3 regions of the Brevibacillus soli genome follow, and region 2 is predicted to be linked to each of the others. Evidence: predicted binding sites of a transcription regulator. Region 2 holds the regulator's gene; each other region holds the start of a gene.
The links. The regulator LexA, encoded in region 2, represses DNA repair genes until DNA is damaged. The targets are predictions, from matches to a motif close to CGAACATATGTTCG.

Region 1 (6,153 bases), on a different contig from region 2:
ACGTGCCGCTCACCACCTGATAAACCGGGGTGGCGCCGCGCATCTCCACCTGAATCGCGGCATCCAGTTTGCGCTGGCTAAGCTGTTGGGCAACCTGCTGCGCCCGAATCAAATCTCCTGTTTCCATCACGAGCAGGTGATATTCGTCTACGCGAAAACGCGTGCTGTCACCTCCCAGTGACGGCAGTCGGACGTTTCCGTCTTTCCCGCCTGCCGTAATCTCCATCCCTTTTTCACTGGTCAGCGTCACCGTTGGAACGACGCCGCGATAGCCTTTTCCGATATCGATAAACAGAGCAACCCGTATGTTTTTGGCAGCCGCCTCCGCAGGCGCAGCCCCTCCCGCAATGGCTGCGGTCAACAGGCCGGCTGAAAGAATTCTGCCCATCCATTTCTTCCACATGTTCTTCGTTCTTCCTCTCCCGCATGCTTTTGTCGAATGTCAATATGTACGCATACGTTTTTTCGACAATTTCCCTTCCGTTTCCTGCCCTGAAAGGGAAATTGGGTCTGAAGAACGAAAAGAGTCCGTTTAGAAAATTTTAGCAATTTTTGATTTTTGATTAATGATTGCCGTGTATGATGGAAAAGCAGTTATGAATCTGTCATTTGTAGGAGGAGCTATGCGAACAAGCCGACTTGTACCTGTAAGTTTTGCGTTTATCCTGTTGCTCGGGGTTCTTCTCGGCGGATGCGGCTTTGCGGTGTTTGGTCCCCGCATCGCTCCGTCGTCTGCGTTGTTGCATGATCAATTGGATGAATTTTATCCGGTCGGCGACACGAAGCGAGTGAAATACAGCTATCCAAACCGGCCGTTTGACACCGACATCACCATCGAAGGGATCGGTTGGGATAAGGGCAAATTGTACGTCGTCATACAGTCTCAGGTAAACGCCCAACAGGTTTACACGTACATATCCAAAAAACTTTCTCCTACCATCACCTATCGGGGCAAAACGTTCTTATTGGACAAAGTTCTATGGGAAGAGGGCACATGCGAGACGTACCAAAACAGTATCTGCCGCTATGCCGTAACTTCGGAAGAAACGGCAATGATTCCTGCAGGCACCCTGCCTGACAGCCTGCAGGTGATGGAACAGCACTTTTCCTTGCCATCTCAAGCGCCGGCTCCGGTTGCTCTCAACGCCAAGCACCAGCTCACCGCACAGGTGGACCACATCTCCGGCATGATTGAGAGCGACGGGCTAACCTATCAGGTAACAGGTGTTCAAATTGATGACCAGACGCGCAGGGTAAGCATGCTGGTTACCAGCGAAACGGGGGCTGTTGAGACCAGCCGCTTCTTGCTCACCGACGACAAGGGGCGCATCTACACATTCGATTCCAGCACGATTCCGCGTGAGTACGAATCGGGAGAAAACGAATTTTCGCTAACGATTGCACAACCGCTGCCGGAAGACGTCGTCTCTTTAGAGCTCGTCCTGTTCGAAACGGAAATTCAGCAGCTTGCCCTGCACAACATCGTCTCCGAGGCTCGAATCGAGCTTTTTTTTAAAAAAACCCGCTCACCTTTCTGAAACGGGTGAGCGGGTTTCCTGCTCTCTTACTTGAACAACCGAAACAAGTAGCTGATCAACGACAGCACGATACTGATCACGATGCACGTGACAACCGGAAAGTAAAACCGCATGTTTTCCTTTTCCACCACGATGTCGCCCGGCAATCGCCCCAGCGGCAAAAACCTTCCTCCCACCTGCCAGAGCAATCCAATCACGACGAGAACGATGCCCCCGATAATCAATAGCTTTGCAACCGGATTCACGCTTTCATCTCCCGACCAAAGTGTTGATAGGCACTCGGTGTCACGACCCGTCCCCGCGGCGTTCGCTGCATGAAACCGATTTGCAGCAGATAAGGTTCGCACACGTCTTCGATGGTCTGCGATTCCTCACCGATCGTCGCCGCGATCGTGTCCAATCCTACCGGGCCTCCGTCAAACTTGTCCATCTTACTTGAACAACCGAAACAAGTAGCTGATCAACGACAGCACGATACTGATCACGATGCACGTGACAACCGGAAAGTAAAACCGCATGTTTTCCTTTTCCACCACGATGTCGCCCGGCAATCGCCCCAGCGGCAAAAACCTTCCTCCCACCTGCCAGAGCAATCCAATCACGACGAGAACGATGCCCCCGATAATCAATAGCTTTGCAACCGGATTCACGCTTTCATCTCCCGACCAAAGTGTTGATAGGCACTCGGTGTCACGACCCGTCCCCGCGGCGTTCGCTGCATGAAACCGATTTGCAGCAGATAAGGTTCGCACACGTCTTCGATGGTCTGCGATTCCTCACCGATCGTCGCCGCGATCGTGTCCAATCCTACCGGGCCTCCGTCAAACTTGTCCATAATGGCCAATAGCAGCTTGTGATCAATGTGATCAAGACCGCATGCATCCACCTGAAGCCGTTCCAGCGCTTCGCGGGCGATCTGCGTCGTGATGATCCCCTCGCCCTGTACCTGAGCGAAGTCACGCACCCGCTTCAAGAGGCGATTGGCGACGCGGGGGGTTCCTCTCGACCGCCTGGCGACTTCCGACGCCCCGCCTTCCTGAATGCCGATTTGCAGAATGTCAGCCGCACGCGTCACAATGAAAGCCAGCTCTTCCACCGTGTAAAATTCCAGGCGGTTCACCACGCCGAAGCGGTCCCGGAGCGGCGACGAAAGCATGCCAGCCCGCGTGGTCGCTCCCACCAGGGTAAACGGCGGCAGATCCAGACGCACGCTGCGGGCGCTCGGTCCTTTGCCGATGACGATGTCCAGCGCGTAGTCCTCCATCGCAGGATACAGCACTTCTTCCACGCTTCGGTTGAGACGGTGAATTTCGTCAATGAACAGAACGTCCCCTTCCTGCAGGTTGGTCAAAATCGCCGCCAGATCCCCCGGCCGTTCAATGGCCGGACCGGACGTCGTGCGGATATTGACTCCCAGTTCGTTCGCAATGATTTGGGAAAGGGTGGTTTTTCCAAGCCCGGGCGGACCGTACAGAAGGACGTGGTCCAATGCCTCCTTGCGCATTTTTGCGGCTTCAATAAAGACCTTAAGGTTATCTTTTACATGCTGCTGTCCAATGTATTCCGCCAGGTAACGGGGGCGAAGGCTAAGCTCCGCCACATCCTCTTCCCAGTTCATATGTGTCGTAATGATGCGCTGATCCAAATCCTTCACCCCTATCTGCTAAACAGGACCAATCCCTGCTTGATCAGCTGTTCCACGCCTGCACCCTCCCTCGCCTGTTCCGCGAGGGGGTTCCTTACTTTTTGCAGTTCCGCTTCGGAGTACCCGAGTGCAGCCAAGGCTTCCAACGCTTCGTTTAGATGGGAAGCGGCTTGTTCACCTGTCTTTTGGGAAGCGGCAGCCACGGTCAGGATGGCAGACGGTGTATAGCCGGTCAGCTTGTCCTTCAAGTCAAGGATGATCCGCTGTGCCGTTTTTTTGCCGATGCCAGGAAACTTCGTGAGATACGTGACGTTTTCCTGTTGAACCGCCATCACGATTTGTTCCGGGGATGCCGAGGCCAAAATGGCCAAAGCCCCCTTGGGCCCGATGCCGGTTACGTCGAGCAGCTTCCGGAACAGGTCGCGTTCGTCCCGGGAGGCAAACCCGTACAGAAGAATGGCGTCTTCCCGGACGTGGTGATGGGTGAACAGTCTGGTTTTCGTCCCCTCGTGCTGGACGAACTGGTACGGGTTGGGGCAAAACAGCCGATAGCCGATCCCGCCCGCTTCCACTACTATGTATTCGGCATCGAGATAGACAAGCGTACCTTCCACAAAATCTATCATTTCCGCACCCCTTCCGATAAGGAGATAAACGTTCGAAACTGCGCGTGTGTTATGGCAATTCCCAAAGCATCGGCCACGTCGTCCGGTTTGGGGACCTGTTTCAGTTTCAAGAGCGTTCGCGTCATTTCCTGAATCTGCTTTTTCTCTGCTCCGCCGTAGCCGGTAACGGCCTGCTTCACTTGCATCGGCGTGTACTCATATACAGGAACCCCCGCCAGCTCGGCGGCCAGCAGGATCACTCCCCGCGCCTGCCCCACGGTAAAGGCCGTGGTGACGTTTTTGTTGAAAAACAGTTTCTCGACCGCCATTTCTTCCGGACGGTAAGTCTCAAGCAGGCTTTGCACGGCTTCAAATACCTGTCTCAGCCGCAAGGGCACTGACAGGCCTGCTTCCGTCTGGATGATGCCGTACTGGACGGGAAGAAGCTGGCTTCCCCGTTTATCCAGAATGCCAAACCCCACAATGGCGATGCCGGGGTCAATTCCGATAATGCGCATAGCCCACTCTCCGCTTGCAAGTTTTTCGTCCCTCCTACTGTACCATACTCCACCCGAAAAGCGAACATGCATTTCCATGAACCCACCCGACATAGCAAACCCACATAAAAAAAGCTTCGATTGAAGCCCTCTCGAAGAAGCTGGTTCTTCGTTAGAGGAAACTTTTTATGCGTTCCGGAAAGTTTATTTCAGGACGCTTTCTCACGGTGAAGCCCTTAAACTTTCCTACACGATAAGAAAACCCAGCCGACTTTAGCTATTCTCACCCCACTCGGCGGTAGCTATCGCTGAGCCGAGTGGGGTCCTTTTTTTCGCCGGGCGGGGCCCCGAACCCTTTTCTAGCGGCTGTATGGGATGTCCAAATTTATAAATTCCTTATACACTAAAAAAACCCAACCCTCATCGGGTCAGGTCATACGGCGTCACCTAGTGTTTGTTCATGCCAAGCGCATCAGACAGGTCATGCTGCATGTGAGCGTATTGGTCTACGCCTTCCACCATATTCTCGCGGATGAGGTTCAACCGGCGATAGTCCAACTTGTTGTGCCCCTGGTTCAACTGAACGTACAAACGCTGGTGAAATTGGTCTTTGTAGCTTCCCCGCGGCATCGAAGACATGCTGAAAGACTCCTCCTTATACGCCGTATGGAAACAGTATGGCGTATGATTTGCTTGATTATGATGGCAAGATTTGACCCGCGGTCGTTTTCTCGAACGGAACACACTAACGTATGGAGGTGCGATCTCCTTGTACAAATTTCTTTTCATTCTGCTCCTTCTCGCCGTTACGGTTCCTCCTGTGGACGCCGCAAAGAAAAGGGAGACCATGACCATAACTGTAGCCGTTTCACCGGATTCTGCTTTTGTTTCCACCCTGAAGCTGAGTGAAAAAGACGGCTTGCCTGTCCGGCTGCTGCGCTGCCGAAGGGTTCCGACAACACAAACCCCGGAATTGATTCGAGCCACCATCGCAATCGGCAAGCAGACATTTGTCTTCGACACCATGTCTCACCTGTTTGAAACGAAGCGTCATCGGCTTGTGCTGCTTTCCCCTCCCCTCACGAATCAGCTGACAAAATGGGTGGAGCGGGCGGAACAAGCCCATTTTGGCCGACTGCTTCACTGGGAGCAGGTACGCAAAGAGTTTCGTCGGATGAGCTACGCCACTGTGATTGACCTGGAAACAGGGGAGCAATTTCGCGTGCAGCGCAGGGCCGGCAGTCGTCACGCTGACGTACAGCCGTTGACCAGTACCGATACCAAAACGATGAAAAGAATCTACCATGGAAAGTGGAGCTGGAAGCGGCGGGCTATTCTCGTTCGGGTAAACGGCAGCTACTATGCCGCTTCCATGCATGGAATGCCGCATGGTGCCGGAGCGATCGCCGGCAACCAGTTCCCCGGTCACTTTTGCATCCACTTTTACGGCAGCTCTACTCATCTTCGAAAAGAGCCCGACCCCAGCCACAGTCTGATGATTGTAAAGGCGTCAGGCAAGCTCCCCGAAACGGTGATGAATGCCGCTCCACAACGGCTGGTCGATTATTTTCTTACCTCGCTGAACGAAAACGATCCTACCAGCCTGAAAATGATCGCAAGCGACTTTGCGCTTCCGCAGGTGCTGTCCCGCGTGACATCCGTCAGAAGGGTGATCCGTGAAATACCTGCAGAAAACGTACACCCGCTGACAGCGGATATAAGGGTCCGAGTGGATTTTCTGCACAGTGAGCTGGGGGAGCAAAAAAGCGTTCTGGGTGTTTGAATTCACCAGGGGATCGCTGTTTGATCGGTGGAAAATGACAGGATTGGCAATTCAATCTTGACCCTTCTCTGCTCTCCGATGGTAC
Region 2 (6,153 bases):
CTACATCGTAGATCGGAAAAAAGACATGATTATCACAGGAGGAGAAAACGTTTATCCGACCGAGGTCGAGCAGGTGATCATGCGGTATCCAGGGGTTCGCGAGGTTGCCGTGATCGGTGTGCATGATGAATTTTGGGGAGAATCAGTCAAGGCCTTTGTGGTTTTACAAGATCATTTGCAATCGCTTACAGTGGAGGAACTCAGAAATCACTGCGAGGGAAAGCTTGCCCATTTTAAAATGCCGAAGTTTCTCGAAATCATTCCGCAATTGCCTCGCAATGCAACGGGTAAAATTCTCAAGAACGTTTTGAGAGAACAAGGAGGGAAATGAACAATGTTTACCAAATATGTAGAAGAATACGAAATGGGTGAATTGTGGAGATCACGCGGTCGGACCATAACGGAAACGGATATCATCTTATTCGCCGGTCTCAGCGGGGATTGGCACCCGCTGCACACGGATCAGGAGTTTGCCAAAGAGACGATGTTTCAACAGCGAATTGCCCATGGCACCTTGATTTTGTCCGTGGCCACCGGATTGATACAAATGGATCCGAATGTCGTGGTTGCGTTCTACGGGATTGATCACCTCCGATTTACGGCGCCAACCTTTATTGGCGACACCGTGCACGTAGAAATGGAAGTGACCGATGTTCTCTCTCGAGAGGACGGAAAAGGCGTTCTCACCGTCCGGCAACAGGTGAAAAAACAGTCAGGGGAGACTGTCATTGTCGGGACGATCCGTGTGTTGCTGAATAGCAGAAAGGAAGGGGCGCCTCTCTAATTGAACGGAGGAAAATAATGAAACAAGAACAAGCAAAAGCAACGATTGAAAAAAAACTGCGTGGAATCGTTGACTCCAATCCAAAGCTTCTGAATGCTTATTTGCTGATTCATTCGGATAAGCTTCATATTCACTGGAATATGGCTTACGGGCAAACAGACGATATGCCTGCGGATCCAGAGCAACCTTATCATACTGCAAGCATTGGAAAAACGTTTACTGCTGTGATTATTGCAATGCTAGTTGAAGAAGGAAAAGTTCGCTATAGTGATCCGATTGCGAAGTATTTACCGGAAGAGATCTTAAAAGACTTGCATATCTATAAAGGCAAAGACTATTCCAATGAAATTCGTATCGAACATGTAGTAAGCAATACATCAGGACTTCCGGATTATTATGAAGATAAACCTAAAGGGGGCAAACATTTTTTGAAGATTCTGCTTGAAGAACCTTCACGAGTTTGGACCCCGCAAGAAACCATCCAATGGTCAAAGCAATACCTTAGCCCCCGTTTTTCACCGGGAAATGGCTTGCACTATACAAATACAGGTTTTAACCTTTTAGGATTGATTATCGAAAAGATTACGTCTAGGCCTTATCATGAAGTGCTCCATGAGTACATTTTTCAGCGACTCCATATGAATCACTCCTATTTATCCCAGTATTCGGAGCCCGCAGTAAAAAGCAGTTACCCTGTAGCCAGTCTATATTCATTGGAAGGACCCATTAACGTTGAAAACTACCGCAGTTTCAGCAGTATTTATGCTGCAGGGCAAACGGTTAGCACGTCCGAAGATTTACTTGTATTTATGAAAGCATTGGTAGGAAATCAGATCATCCAACATGAATCACTTGAAACCATGCAAAAATGGACAAAAATGTGGATGGGCGTAGATTATGGTTATGGTCTCATGAGGGTCCGGATGATTCCATTTATTCAAAAATATAACGTATGGGGACATATAGGTTCGACCGGTTCCTTTCTGTTTTACAATCCTGCAATGGATGTTTATATCATTGGCACTTTCAATAAAGTAGGGTATGTAGGTCAAAGTGTTCGCTTTGCATTTCATATCCTGCGAACCTTATCGAAATGCGGGAATGAGTAGACACATGCCTGTATCGGTCAAATCAAGTACCCAACTCGGAGAGCACTGCAAATGTGCTCTCTTGGTTTGGATAGGGGGGCTGTTTTCATTTGCGGAGCGCCTTTGCCAGCCTGCCAGCGTAGAGACGTAGACACGGGGATCAAGGGGGTGTTAGTCTCCCTTCCTTGTGAAACCCAGATGTTGAGCCCCCGCCCCGTGGATCGTCTCGGAGCGGACAGATAAACCCCTTGGCGGGCTGGCAACGAAGCGAAGCAAAGAGAACGCCTTCGTTTTCCAATAAACGGAACGGGTCGATAAAAAAGGCGTGTCAGCACATGGTCTAACACGCAGTAAATTGGGGTGGAGCGAGCGATGTGGGATGATCTGCCGCATCCTATCCAGCGCACCCTCGATATAGTGTATGCAGAGGACTCGAAACTGCTTGGACAAAAAAATAAACCGTTTCTACGGAATGAAAATCGAGATTCACAAGAGCCATGGAGATACCCCTTCCATGGCTCTAAACACGCTTTTTTCGTACTGTGTCTAGTGAAGCAGACGGTACACGCCGATCACTTTGCCGAGAATGGTTACAGAATCAAGGATGATCGGTTCCATGGTTGAATTTTCCGGCTGCAGGCGGAAGTGGTTTTTTTCCTTGAAAAAACGCTTCACTGTGGCTTCGTCTTCTTCCGTCATGGCGACCACAATGTCACCGTTATTGGCGACACTCTGCTGGCGCACAATCACGTAATCGCCGTCCAGGATGCCTGCTTCGATCATACTGTCACCGGAAACGCGGAGCATGTACACCTTGTCCGAAGTGACGATATTTTCCGGCAACGGGAAATACTCTTCCACGTCCTCCACTGCGGTAATGGGCTGGCCCGCGGTAACTTTACCGACTACGGGGACACGAACGACCGACAATTCGAAATCGTCCTGGAAACGATCTTCGTCGCTCAACAACTCAATCGCACGAGGCTTGGTCGGGTCCCGGCGAATCAGGCCTTTCTTCTCCAGGCGGGCGAGATGACCATGCACGGTGGAGCTGGATGCGAGGCCGACTGCCTCGCCAATTTCCCGAACCGAGGGAGGATATCCCTTGTCTTTTACTTCTTTACGGATAAAGTCAATGATAGCTTGCTGACGATTGGACAGTTTGGACATGAGTGACACCTCATTTTTGGAATATAGGAATGTATAAAAAGGGACCGTCAAATACAGCGTCTCGGAAAGGGTTCGGGGCCCCAGCCGACACCAGCGTCAGCTTACGTCGCCTGGGTTTTCTCATCGTGTAGGAAAGTTTAAGTTTGCTACAGCGTTAATGCATCAGTATCTGAAACTTTCCGAAACGCATAAAAAGCTTCCTCTAAGGAAGAACCAGCTTCTACGATGGACTTCGACAGAAGCTTTTTTTATCGTGTAGGAAAGTTTAAGTTTGCTACAGCGTTAATGCATCAGTATCTGAAACTTTCCGAAACGCATAAAAAGCTTCCTCTAAGGAAGAACCAGCTTCTACGAATGGACTTCGACAGAAGCTTTTTATACGAAAAGTTTTCTATATTATACCATGGGATCTTGCGTTCGACAAACATAAGTTCGTTTTTTTCTCTTGACATGAACGTATGTTCGCATTATTCTAGAATCAAGAAACAGAACAAGTGTTTGTAGGGGGCTATTATGATGAATACCGTATCCGTACATAATCGTTTTGCGAAAAAGCCGGTTCGCAAAGGTCGCATAGGCATTACCAGAGGTCAGGCACTCATCTTTTTGCTGGCATTTACTCTCTTTTTTTATCTGTTGACAGAACTTGTGTTCGCATCCGAATCCCATCAGGAACCGGCGAGCAAACTGATTACGGTTCAAGCGGGAGACAGCTTGTGGAAGCTGGCGAAACGCCATCAGGATGCGGCTGGCATGAATGTGCAGGAACTGGTGGATGCCATTATGGAGTTGAACCGGTTGGACAGCGTTATGATCTATCCCGGTCAAAACATCAAAATCCCGTTGAAATAAAGAAAGAAAGTGCATCTTTGCGTATTCTTCCCAATCACATGCTCTTCCTGTTGTGTTATAATAGAGCGGCATTCTTATGTGACAGGAGGTAGCGCTTTTGGTTACGGACGCAGAAATCAAACGCATTAACGAACTGGCGAAAAAGTCGAAAGAGACCGGCCTCACGGAAGAGGAAAAACAAGAGCAGCAAAAGCTCCGTCAAAAATACATTGACTCCGTGAAGGCATCTCTGAAAGCGAACCTGGATTCCATTCGCTATGTGGAAGACCTTGAAGAAAACGGTCCGAAGCATTAATATAATTGGATATGACATGGACAAAAGACATCCTCGCTTGGCGATTGGATGTTTTTTTGTTCAGTTGAACGATAAGGAGGAAACCGTGATGAGCTGGATTGCTGTCGCACTTGGAGGAGCCGCAGGATCGCTGATGCGGTACTGGTTGGGGCTTCTGTTTAATCTGCCGGGCTGGCCGGCAGGCACTTGGCTGGCCAATGTATGGGGTTCTTTTTGCATCGGACTTTTCTTTGTCTGGGGAAAGGAAAAGGGCTGGTTTTCTCCGGAGTTATACCTGCTGCTTACGACCGGGATGCTCGGCGGATTCACTACCTTTTCAACCTTTTCTCTTGAAGTGGTGACGTTTGCTCTCGACGGGAACTTGGGGAAAGCAATCCTCTACGCGCTGGTCAGTGTCATCGTCGGGCTGTTGGGCGCAGGCGCAGGCATTTGGTTGGGACGCTGCATCACGTAATACATAGATTTGGAAGAACCAACAAGAATTTTCGTATTATGGGGCGTTTAAAAAGGAGGACAAACAGAGCCAAGGTCGGCTAAGAGCGCCCCGTCCTGGGGCCACGCCGACACTTGCACATCGAGGCGCGGAAGTCGCGAGGTCGGCTAAGAGCGCCCCGTCCTGGGGCAACGCCGACACTTGCACGTCCTGTGCTGCGCAGCGGAGCGACGACGCAACGAAGAGATGCGACGGCAATGTTTCCCGGACTTTTTAAACATCCTCTATAAAGGGGGATGCGCGTGATGATCCATCATCGGGACTATGAAATGGAACAAAAACGGTTGGATCAGACCGTTCAACAGATTGATAGGGAAATTGAGATGATAAGGCAGGACATAAGAGAGGCGACCGACGATTACGTCAAACAGGTGGTCAACTCCAAAAAAGCAAAGGACCTGCGCTATCTGGAAGAGCAGGGAAGGGACAAACCGTACTTTGGCAGGGTCGATTTTTTGAAAGACGAGACGTACGAGCTGGACAGTGTGTACATCGGCAAACGGGGCATCGTCAAGAGTGATACGTTCGATGCCATCGTAGTCGATTGGCGCGCGCCGATTGCCAGCCTTTACTACAGCGGAGAGAGCAAGGATGCGTTTTATCGCACAGGCAAAGGGATCGTCCGCGGAGAGGTGAAGCTGAAGCGCAATTTTGCCATCGAGAAGGGAAAGATTACGGGGATTTATGACGGGGCACTCAAGGAAACCATTCACCGTGAGATGGGCGATCCTGATGAATTTTTACAGGAAGGGTTCATTGATGAGTTCCTCGCAGCCAATCTGAATCAGACGAACGACAGCAGGCTGAAAGATATTGTCGCTACCATCCAATCCGAGCAGAACGACATCATCCGGGCGGAAAAGGATCGGCCGGTCGTGGTTCAGGGAGTGGCAGGCAGCGGGAAAACCACCATTGCCCTGCATCGACTCTCGTACTTGATTTACAATTATCAGGATTCGATTGCGTCCAAAAAATTTATGGTATTCGCACCCAACCGGTTGTTCCTCAACTACATCTCCGAAGTACTGCCGGAGCTTGGAGTGGACGATGTACAGCAGTCCACCTTCATCGATTGGGCCGCGCGCATGGTCAAACCGTTGCTGCCCAAAGGCTGGCGGATTGCCGATCCGAACAAGCCGCTGATCCTGTTTTTTGAAGCGGGACAGGACCGCCGGGAGCAGGAGACGGCATGGGACCGTCTCCATTTTAAAGGCTCGCTCGAATGTCGGGAAACGCTGGAAAACTGCCTGCGGCATATTGTGGAAGAAGAAATTCCTTATAAAAAACTAAGCTTTGTATACAACAGGACGAATCAGGTTTTTACCATTGAGGGCAGCATCATCAAGCAGTTGTTTACCGAACAGTTTCGGAATCTGCCGTACAAGAACAGGGTGGAGGCGCTGCGCAAACATCTGAAGCAGGAAATGAACAAACAACTGTTCGCCCATCTTCGCGAGCTGAAAGTCGATCT
Region 3 (6,153 bases), on a different contig from region 2:
TTCAGAAGCGGAAGGTATTCCTTTACGATCTCGCGGCCCGGCGCCCCCATGATGTCTCCGATAAACAACAGCTTCATTGCAGAATCACCCCACTCCTAGTATACCTAAAATACCCACCCGGCGATAGCTAACGCTGTGCCGGGCGGGGCCCCGAACTCTTACCAAGGGGCTGTATCTGATGATTAGTCAAAAAAGAAAGTGGCGCTTGCGCCACTTTACTTTGCGTACTCGACCGCCCGCGTTTCGCGGATGACGGTGACTTTGATATGTCCCGGATAGTCAAGTTCGTTTTCAATTCGCTTGGTAATTTCCCTTGCCAGACGAACCGCTTCCGCATCGTCAATTTTTTCAGGCTGAACCATGACGCGAATCTCGCGGCCTGCCTGAATCGCGTACGATTTTTCAACTCCATCAAACGCCTCTGAAATCTCTTCCAGCTTTTCCAAACGCTTGATATAGGTTTCCAGCGTTTCACGGCGAGCCCCCGGACGCGCTGCAGACAATGCATCTGCGGCCCCAACCAGCATGGCGATCACGGAGGTTGGCTCCGTATCCCCGTGGTGGGAAGCAATACTGTTGATCACAACAGGGTGCTCATTGTACTTCTTCGCTAATTCCACACCGATTTCCACGTGGGAACCTTCCACTTCGTGGTCAATGGCCTTACCGATGTCGTGGAGAAGACCGGCCCGTTTCGCCAGTTTCACGTCTTCCTTCATCTCAGCCGCCATCAGGCCGGCGAGATGAGCTACTTCCATCGAGTGTTTCAGCACGTTTTGACCGTAGCTGGTTCGATAGCGCAATCGGCCCAAAATTTTGATCAAATCAGGATGCAGCCCATGAACGTCCGTTTCGAACGTAGCTTGTTCACCGTATTCACGGATGCGCTCATCCACTTCGCGACGAGCCTTGTCCACCATCTCCTCGATGCGGGCCGGATGGATCCGGCCATCGGCAACGAGCTTGTCCAAGGCGGTTTTCGCAATTTCACGGCGAATCGGATCGAAGCCGGAAAGAATCACCGCTTCCGGCGTGTCGTCGATAATCAGGTCAATACCGGTCAATGTCTCCAGTGCGCGAATATTGCGCCCTTCTCGACCGATAATCCGCCCCTTCATCTCGTCGTTTGGCAGCGTCACAACCGAGACGGTCGTTTCGGCAACATGATCAGCAGCGCAGCGTTGGATCGCCGTCGTGATGATTTCACGGGCGCGCTTGTCTGCTTCCTCTTTTGCCTGCGTTTCAATCTCCTTGATCATGACCGCCATCTCGTGGCGAACGGTATTCTCGACGTTGGTCAGAATGATGTTCTTCGCTTCCTCCTGGGTCAAACCGGAAATGCGTTCCAATTCTGCCACTTGCGCTTTATATAATTGCTCTGCCTTGCTTTGGAGTTCCGCAACGTTCTTGTCACGCTCGACAAGTTCTTCTTCCCTGCGCTCCAGCTGCTCCAGCTTGCGATCGAGCGACTCCTCCTTTTGCAGCAGACGACGCTCCTGGCGCTGAATTTCGTTGCGGCGTTCGCGCAGCTCATTTTCCGCTTCAGATCGAAGCTTGAACACCTCGTCCTTCGCTTCCAGCACCTTTTCCTTCTTCACTGCTTCGGCATCCCGTTTCGCTTCCTCCACGATCTGCTTGGCGGCTTCCTCCGCACTGGAGATTTTCGCTTCCGCAATGGATTTGCGAATCAGGTAGCCGATGCCGAATCCGACTCCGAGCATGGCGAGCAACAAAATAATCACGATTGGATGTAACAAAATGGCACTCATCGTATTTTCTTTTCACCTCCTTATTGTGAGACATCTCCCCGCTTTCCAAGCATTCATTTTCCATGGTTGTCACATTTGCATGTTCATGATGCAGCCTATACAAAGGAACCTAAAAAACAAGACCGATGCTACTCGGTCCGCTGAATCCGTACAAAGCGCTACGGATGTTCAGTTTTTCCATTGCATACAAGCGAAAGAATTAGCGAAAAGGCATGAAACACCAAGTAAATACACACCTATTTTATTATTTGTGAACAAGAATTGTCAAGAACATGCAAAAAGCATTGTCAGCCGAGTCCGCCTTCCCGCCATTCCCGGCGCAGTCCCTGGATGATCGAGGAGGAAAATCCCTTTCGCATCAGCATCGCCATCAGCTTGCGTTCCGTCTCAGAATCCGGCGGACCGTCGCTGTTTCGGAATCGTTTTGCGACCAATTTCCGGGCTGCTTCCAGTTCCTGTTCCCGGCTGATGGAACCGACAGCCTCATCAACAATCTCCCCGGCTACTCCAAGCTGCTTCAGTTCCATGCGCAGCACATAGGAGCTTCGCGGTTTTAATCGCAACCGTTCCTGTACCCATTGCTTGGAAAAGGCTTCGTCATTGATGTATCCCTGCTGCTTGCAGCGCTCGCAGATGTCTTGGGCCAGTTCCGGAGAAAAGCCTTTTTCCTGAAGGTATTTGATCGCCTGCTGAGCGGTGCGGGGCCGGATTCCAAGATAGCGTAGCGCCAGAAGATACGCTTTGTGTGCTTCTTCGGCCAACAGGATCTCTCGGCAAAACGCTTCGTCCAGTTCCGCTCCCTTCAAAAGGTTGTATTTCACCAGAATGTCTTCGTGGACGGAAAAGGCAAACTCGTCATCCACGTAAAGGTGGTAGCGGTGCTTGTTTTTCGTATCCTGATGAACTGCGCTAATCCGCCCGCTTTTCATCTGCATGTGCTCCTTTCCGTCGAAGAGAATGAGGAAAGCCTGTCATGGAGACAGGCTGCATAGCTTCCCTATTAGTCTAAATCAAACGCCGGCTCTTCGTCCTGCTCCGGATCGTGTACTGGTTCTGCGGAAGGGATCGAGTTCGGGTTGAGGCTGAAATACTCGCGCACTTTGGCTTCGATCTGGCTCGCAATAGCCGGGTTTTCTTTCAGGAAGATCTTCGCGTTTTCCCGTCCCTGACCCAGGCGATCGTCATTAAAGGAGTACCAGGCGCCGCTCTTTTGAACCACGTCGATCTCCGCACCGATATCGAGGATGCTGCCCTCTTTTGAAATGCCTTCACCGTACATGATGTCCACCTCTGCCGTCTTGAACGGAGGTGCCACCTTGTTTTTCACGACTTTGATCTTGGTTTTGCTGCCGACCACGTCGTTGCCCACCTTAATTGATTCTGCCTTGCGAACATCAAGTCGAACGCTGGCGTAGAATTTCAGAGCGCGGCCTCCCGGAGTGGTTTCCGGATTGCCGAACATGACTCCCACTTTCTCGCGCAGCTGGTTGATGAAGATGGCAATTGTCTTGGACTTGTTGATTGCACCGGAGAGCTTGCGCAGCGCCTGCGACATGAGCCGCGCCTGCAGACCGACGTGAGAATCGCCCATCTCGCCTTCAATCTCTGCCTTCGGAACGAGCGCAGCTACCGAGTCGACGACAATGATGTCCACCGCACCGGAACGAACCAGTGCTTCGGCAATTTCCAGCGCCTGTTCGCCAGTGTCCGGCTGGGAAAGCAGCAGTTCTTCAATGTTCACGCCAAGCTTTGCAGCATAGACGGGATCAAGCGCATGCTCCGCATCGATGAAAGCGGCTTGTCCGCCTTGCTTTTGCACTTCCGCGATGGCGTGCAAGGCAACGGTTGTTTTACCGGAAGACTCCGGTCCGTAAATCTCAACAATCCGTCCACGCGGGAAGCCGCCCACGCCGAGCGCGATGTCAAGCGCCAGCGCACCGCTGGAGACGGTGGAAACCTGTACGTTGGCCATATCTCCCAATTTCATGATAGAGCCTTTTCCAAATTGTTTTTCTATTTGACGCAATGCACTTTCCAAAGCAGCGCGACGATCTGACAAGAGATACACTCCCTTTCAACATTCGTAACTTCTTGTTTTCATCATACATCGAGACAGAAGGATTTGCCAAGCTTTTTTTGCGAACAAATATTCGCATCAAAGAAAACACCACCACATCCCGGCGGGGGACTGGTGGTGGTGAGGCTCATTACGAACGTTTGCCGCGCGGCTTCGCCGGCTCCAGGTTGATCCGCTTGCCGTTGATGCGGGTCTGGCGCAGCGATTCGTACACAAACGGAGCCACTTCCTCCGGCACTTCGACGAACGTGAAGTTCTCGAAAATATCGATGCGGCCGACCGCTTTCCCGGGGATGCCAACCGATTCCGAGATTTCCCGAACCAGGTCCTGCGGCTTCACGTTGGCGTTCCGACCTACGTTCAGGAAAAAGCGTACCATGCCCTTCGCGGCACCTGTTTCGCCGAAGTTGTACGCCTCCGTTTCCTCCGTATCGCCGATCTCGCTGTGGAAGGAGAGGTGCAGGGCGGCAGCCGCCACTTTCTCTGCCGGATATTGGTCCATCAGCGATTCAGCCACTTTGACGTACATGTCGGCGATCCCGTCGCTGTCCAAGAGCGCAACAAGCTGTTCGCGAAGCTGTTCCTGCTTGCGTTCTGCCACTTCTTCAAGCGATGGGACATTGCGGGAAATGATTTCCGCCCGGGTCTGCTTTTGAATGAACATCATTTGCCGCATCTCGCGCGGTGTTACCAGTGTCATCGCGATTCCCTTGCGCCCGGCTCGACCGGTGCGACCGATGCGGTGAACGTAGCTTTCTGAATCCTGCGGAATGTCGTAGTTGATCACGTGTGACACGTTGCCTACGTCAATACCGCGTGCAGCCACGTCTGTGGCAATGAGAAGCTCGATAGTACCTTCGCGGAATGCGTTCATCACCTTGTCGCGCTGTGCCTGGGAGAGGTCGCCATGCAGTCCGTCGGCCAGGTAACCGCGGGCTTGCAGCACTTCGGTCAACTCGTCAACCCCGCGCTTGGTACGGCAAAAAATAATGCCCAACTCCACGTCTTCGCTGTCGAGAATACGGCAGAGACTCTCCACTTTGTTTCGCTCGAACACCTTGTAATACACTTGTTCAATCAGCGGAGCAGTCACTTCCTCACGACTGACTGCGATTGTCTCCGGCTGTTTCATGTAGCGGTGTGCCAAACGCTTGATTTCCGGAGGCATGGTGGCCGAGAACAGCAGGGTTTGCCGCTCTTCCGGCAGATGGTTGATAATCGTTTCGATATCGTCAATAAAGCCCATGTCGAGCATTTCGTCCGCTTCGTCGAGCACCAGCGTGTGCACGTGATCCAGTTTCAGCGTCTTCCGGCGCAAGTGGTCCAGCACGCGGCCCGGTGTTCCTACCACCACCTGTACTCCTTGCTTGAGCGCACGGATCTGGTGGCCGATTGACTGGCCGCCGTAGATGGGAATGGTGCGGATTTTTTTGTACTTCGCGATACGCAGCAATTCGCCCGCCACCTGAATGGCCAGTTCGCGGGTCGGGGTCAGCACGATCGCCTGAACGCGATTGACCGGGGTGATTTTTTCAATCAACGGAATACCGAAAGCAGCCGTCTTACCCGTACCGGTTTGAGCTTGCCCGATCAGATCCCCGCCAGCAAGCACCTTTGGGATGCACGCCGCCTGAATGGGCGACGGCTCCTCAAAACCCATGTCATGAATCGCCTGCTGGATCAATTTATGTAAAGGAAAATCAGAAAACATCGTCATGTTTGTCACCTTTCTTTTATTCGTTGAAGCGCGTAAAACAACGCAAACTTTGCTGCGCGCCCAATGATCGCCTGTCGTCTTCCCGCCAGTCGAATCTCTTTTACAATCGTAGACTGGCCTTCGCTGGCTATTCCGATATACACCAGTCCCACCGGCTTTCCTTCCGATGGATCAGGGCCTGCCACGCCTGTCACGGCAACACCGTGGGTTGTCCCCAGTTTCACTCGCACGTTTTCAGCCAGCCTGCGGGCTGTTGCCTCACTGATTGCTCCGTGTGTGGCCAAAATGTCTTGGGGAATATCGAGCAGTTGGTGCTTCACCTCATCGGTGTAACAGACGATCCCTCCGTGGAATGCCGCGGAACTTCCGGGAACGGAGGTGAGCAAGGATGCAACCGTTCCGCCCGTACAGCTCTCCGCGCAAGCTATTGTCTCACCGCGCTCGGTCAATTCTTTCACTACCACTTGGTTCAGGGAGGTCTCACCTGTCGCGTAGACGTATTCCCCCACGCGTTCACGGATCTTCTCTTCCACGGGGACAATCAGGCTTTCCGCCTGCTCCACCGTAGCCGCACGTGCCGTAATGCGCAG

Region 1: a site for LexA is predicted at 4,368-4,381, ahead of ruvC (crossover junction endodeoxyribonuclease RuvC). Genes of this name have one in related genera too.
Region 3: a site for LexA is predicted at 3,909-3,922, ahead of recA (recombinase RecA). Genes of this name have one in related genera too.

The regions. Positions count from the first base shown of each region.
Region 1 is NZ_JBIYSM020000007.1:64,646-70,798, forward strand. It holds gene ACE99V_RS04585 (SpoIID/LytB domain-containing protein) at 1-403, opposite strand, end outside; gene ACE99V_RS04590 (hypothetical protein) at 624-1,538, shown strand; gene ACE99V_RS04595 (DUF2905 domain-containing protein) at 1,565-1,783, opposite strand; partial or broken gene ACE99V_RS04600 (Holliday junction DNA helicase RuvB C-terminal domain-containing protein) at 1,780-1,968, opposite strand; gene ACE99V_RS04605 (DUF2905 domain-containing protein) at 1,970-2,188, opposite strand; gene ruvB (Holliday junction branch migration DNA helicase RuvB) at 2,185-3,156, opposite strand; gene ruvA (Holliday junction branch migration protein RuvA) at 3,195-3,809, opposite strand; gene ruvC (crossover junction endodeoxyribonuclease RuvC) at 3,806-4,306, opposite strand; gene ACE99V_RS04625 (hypothetical protein) at 4,733-4,924, opposite strand; gene ACE99V_RS04630 (hypothetical protein) at 5,055-6,068, shown strand.
Region 2 is NZ_JBIYSM020000029.1:36,915-43,067, forward strand. It holds gene ACE99V_RS13140 (class I adenylate-forming enzyme family protein) at 1-331, shown strand, start outside; gene ACE99V_RS13145 (MaoC/PaaZ C-terminal domain-containing protein) at 335-784, shown strand; gene ACE99V_RS13150 (serine hydrolase domain-containing protein) at 802-1,893, shown strand; gene lexA (transcriptional repressor LexA) at 2,419-3,042, opposite strand; gene yneA (cell division suppressor protein YneA) at 3,556-3,894, shown strand; gene ACE99V_RS13165 (DUF896 domain-containing protein) at 3,992-4,189, shown strand; gene crcB (fluoride efflux transporter CrcB) at 4,278-4,643, shown strand; gene ACE99V_RS13175 (HelD family protein) at 4,925-6,153, shown strand, end outside.
Region 3 is NZ_JBIYSM020000002.1:11,563-17,715, forward strand. It holds gene ACE99V_RS00970 (TIGR00282 family metallophosphoesterase) at 1-77, opposite strand, end outside; gene rny (ribonuclease Y) at 216-1,769, opposite strand; gene ACE99V_RS00980 (RecX family transcriptional regulator) at 2,057-2,698, opposite strand; gene recA (recombinase RecA) at 2,770-3,828, opposite strand; gene ACE99V_RS00990 (DEAD/DEAH box helicase) at 3,977-5,563, opposite strand; gene ACE99V_RS00995 (competence/damage-inducible protein A) at 5,569-6,153, opposite strand, start outside.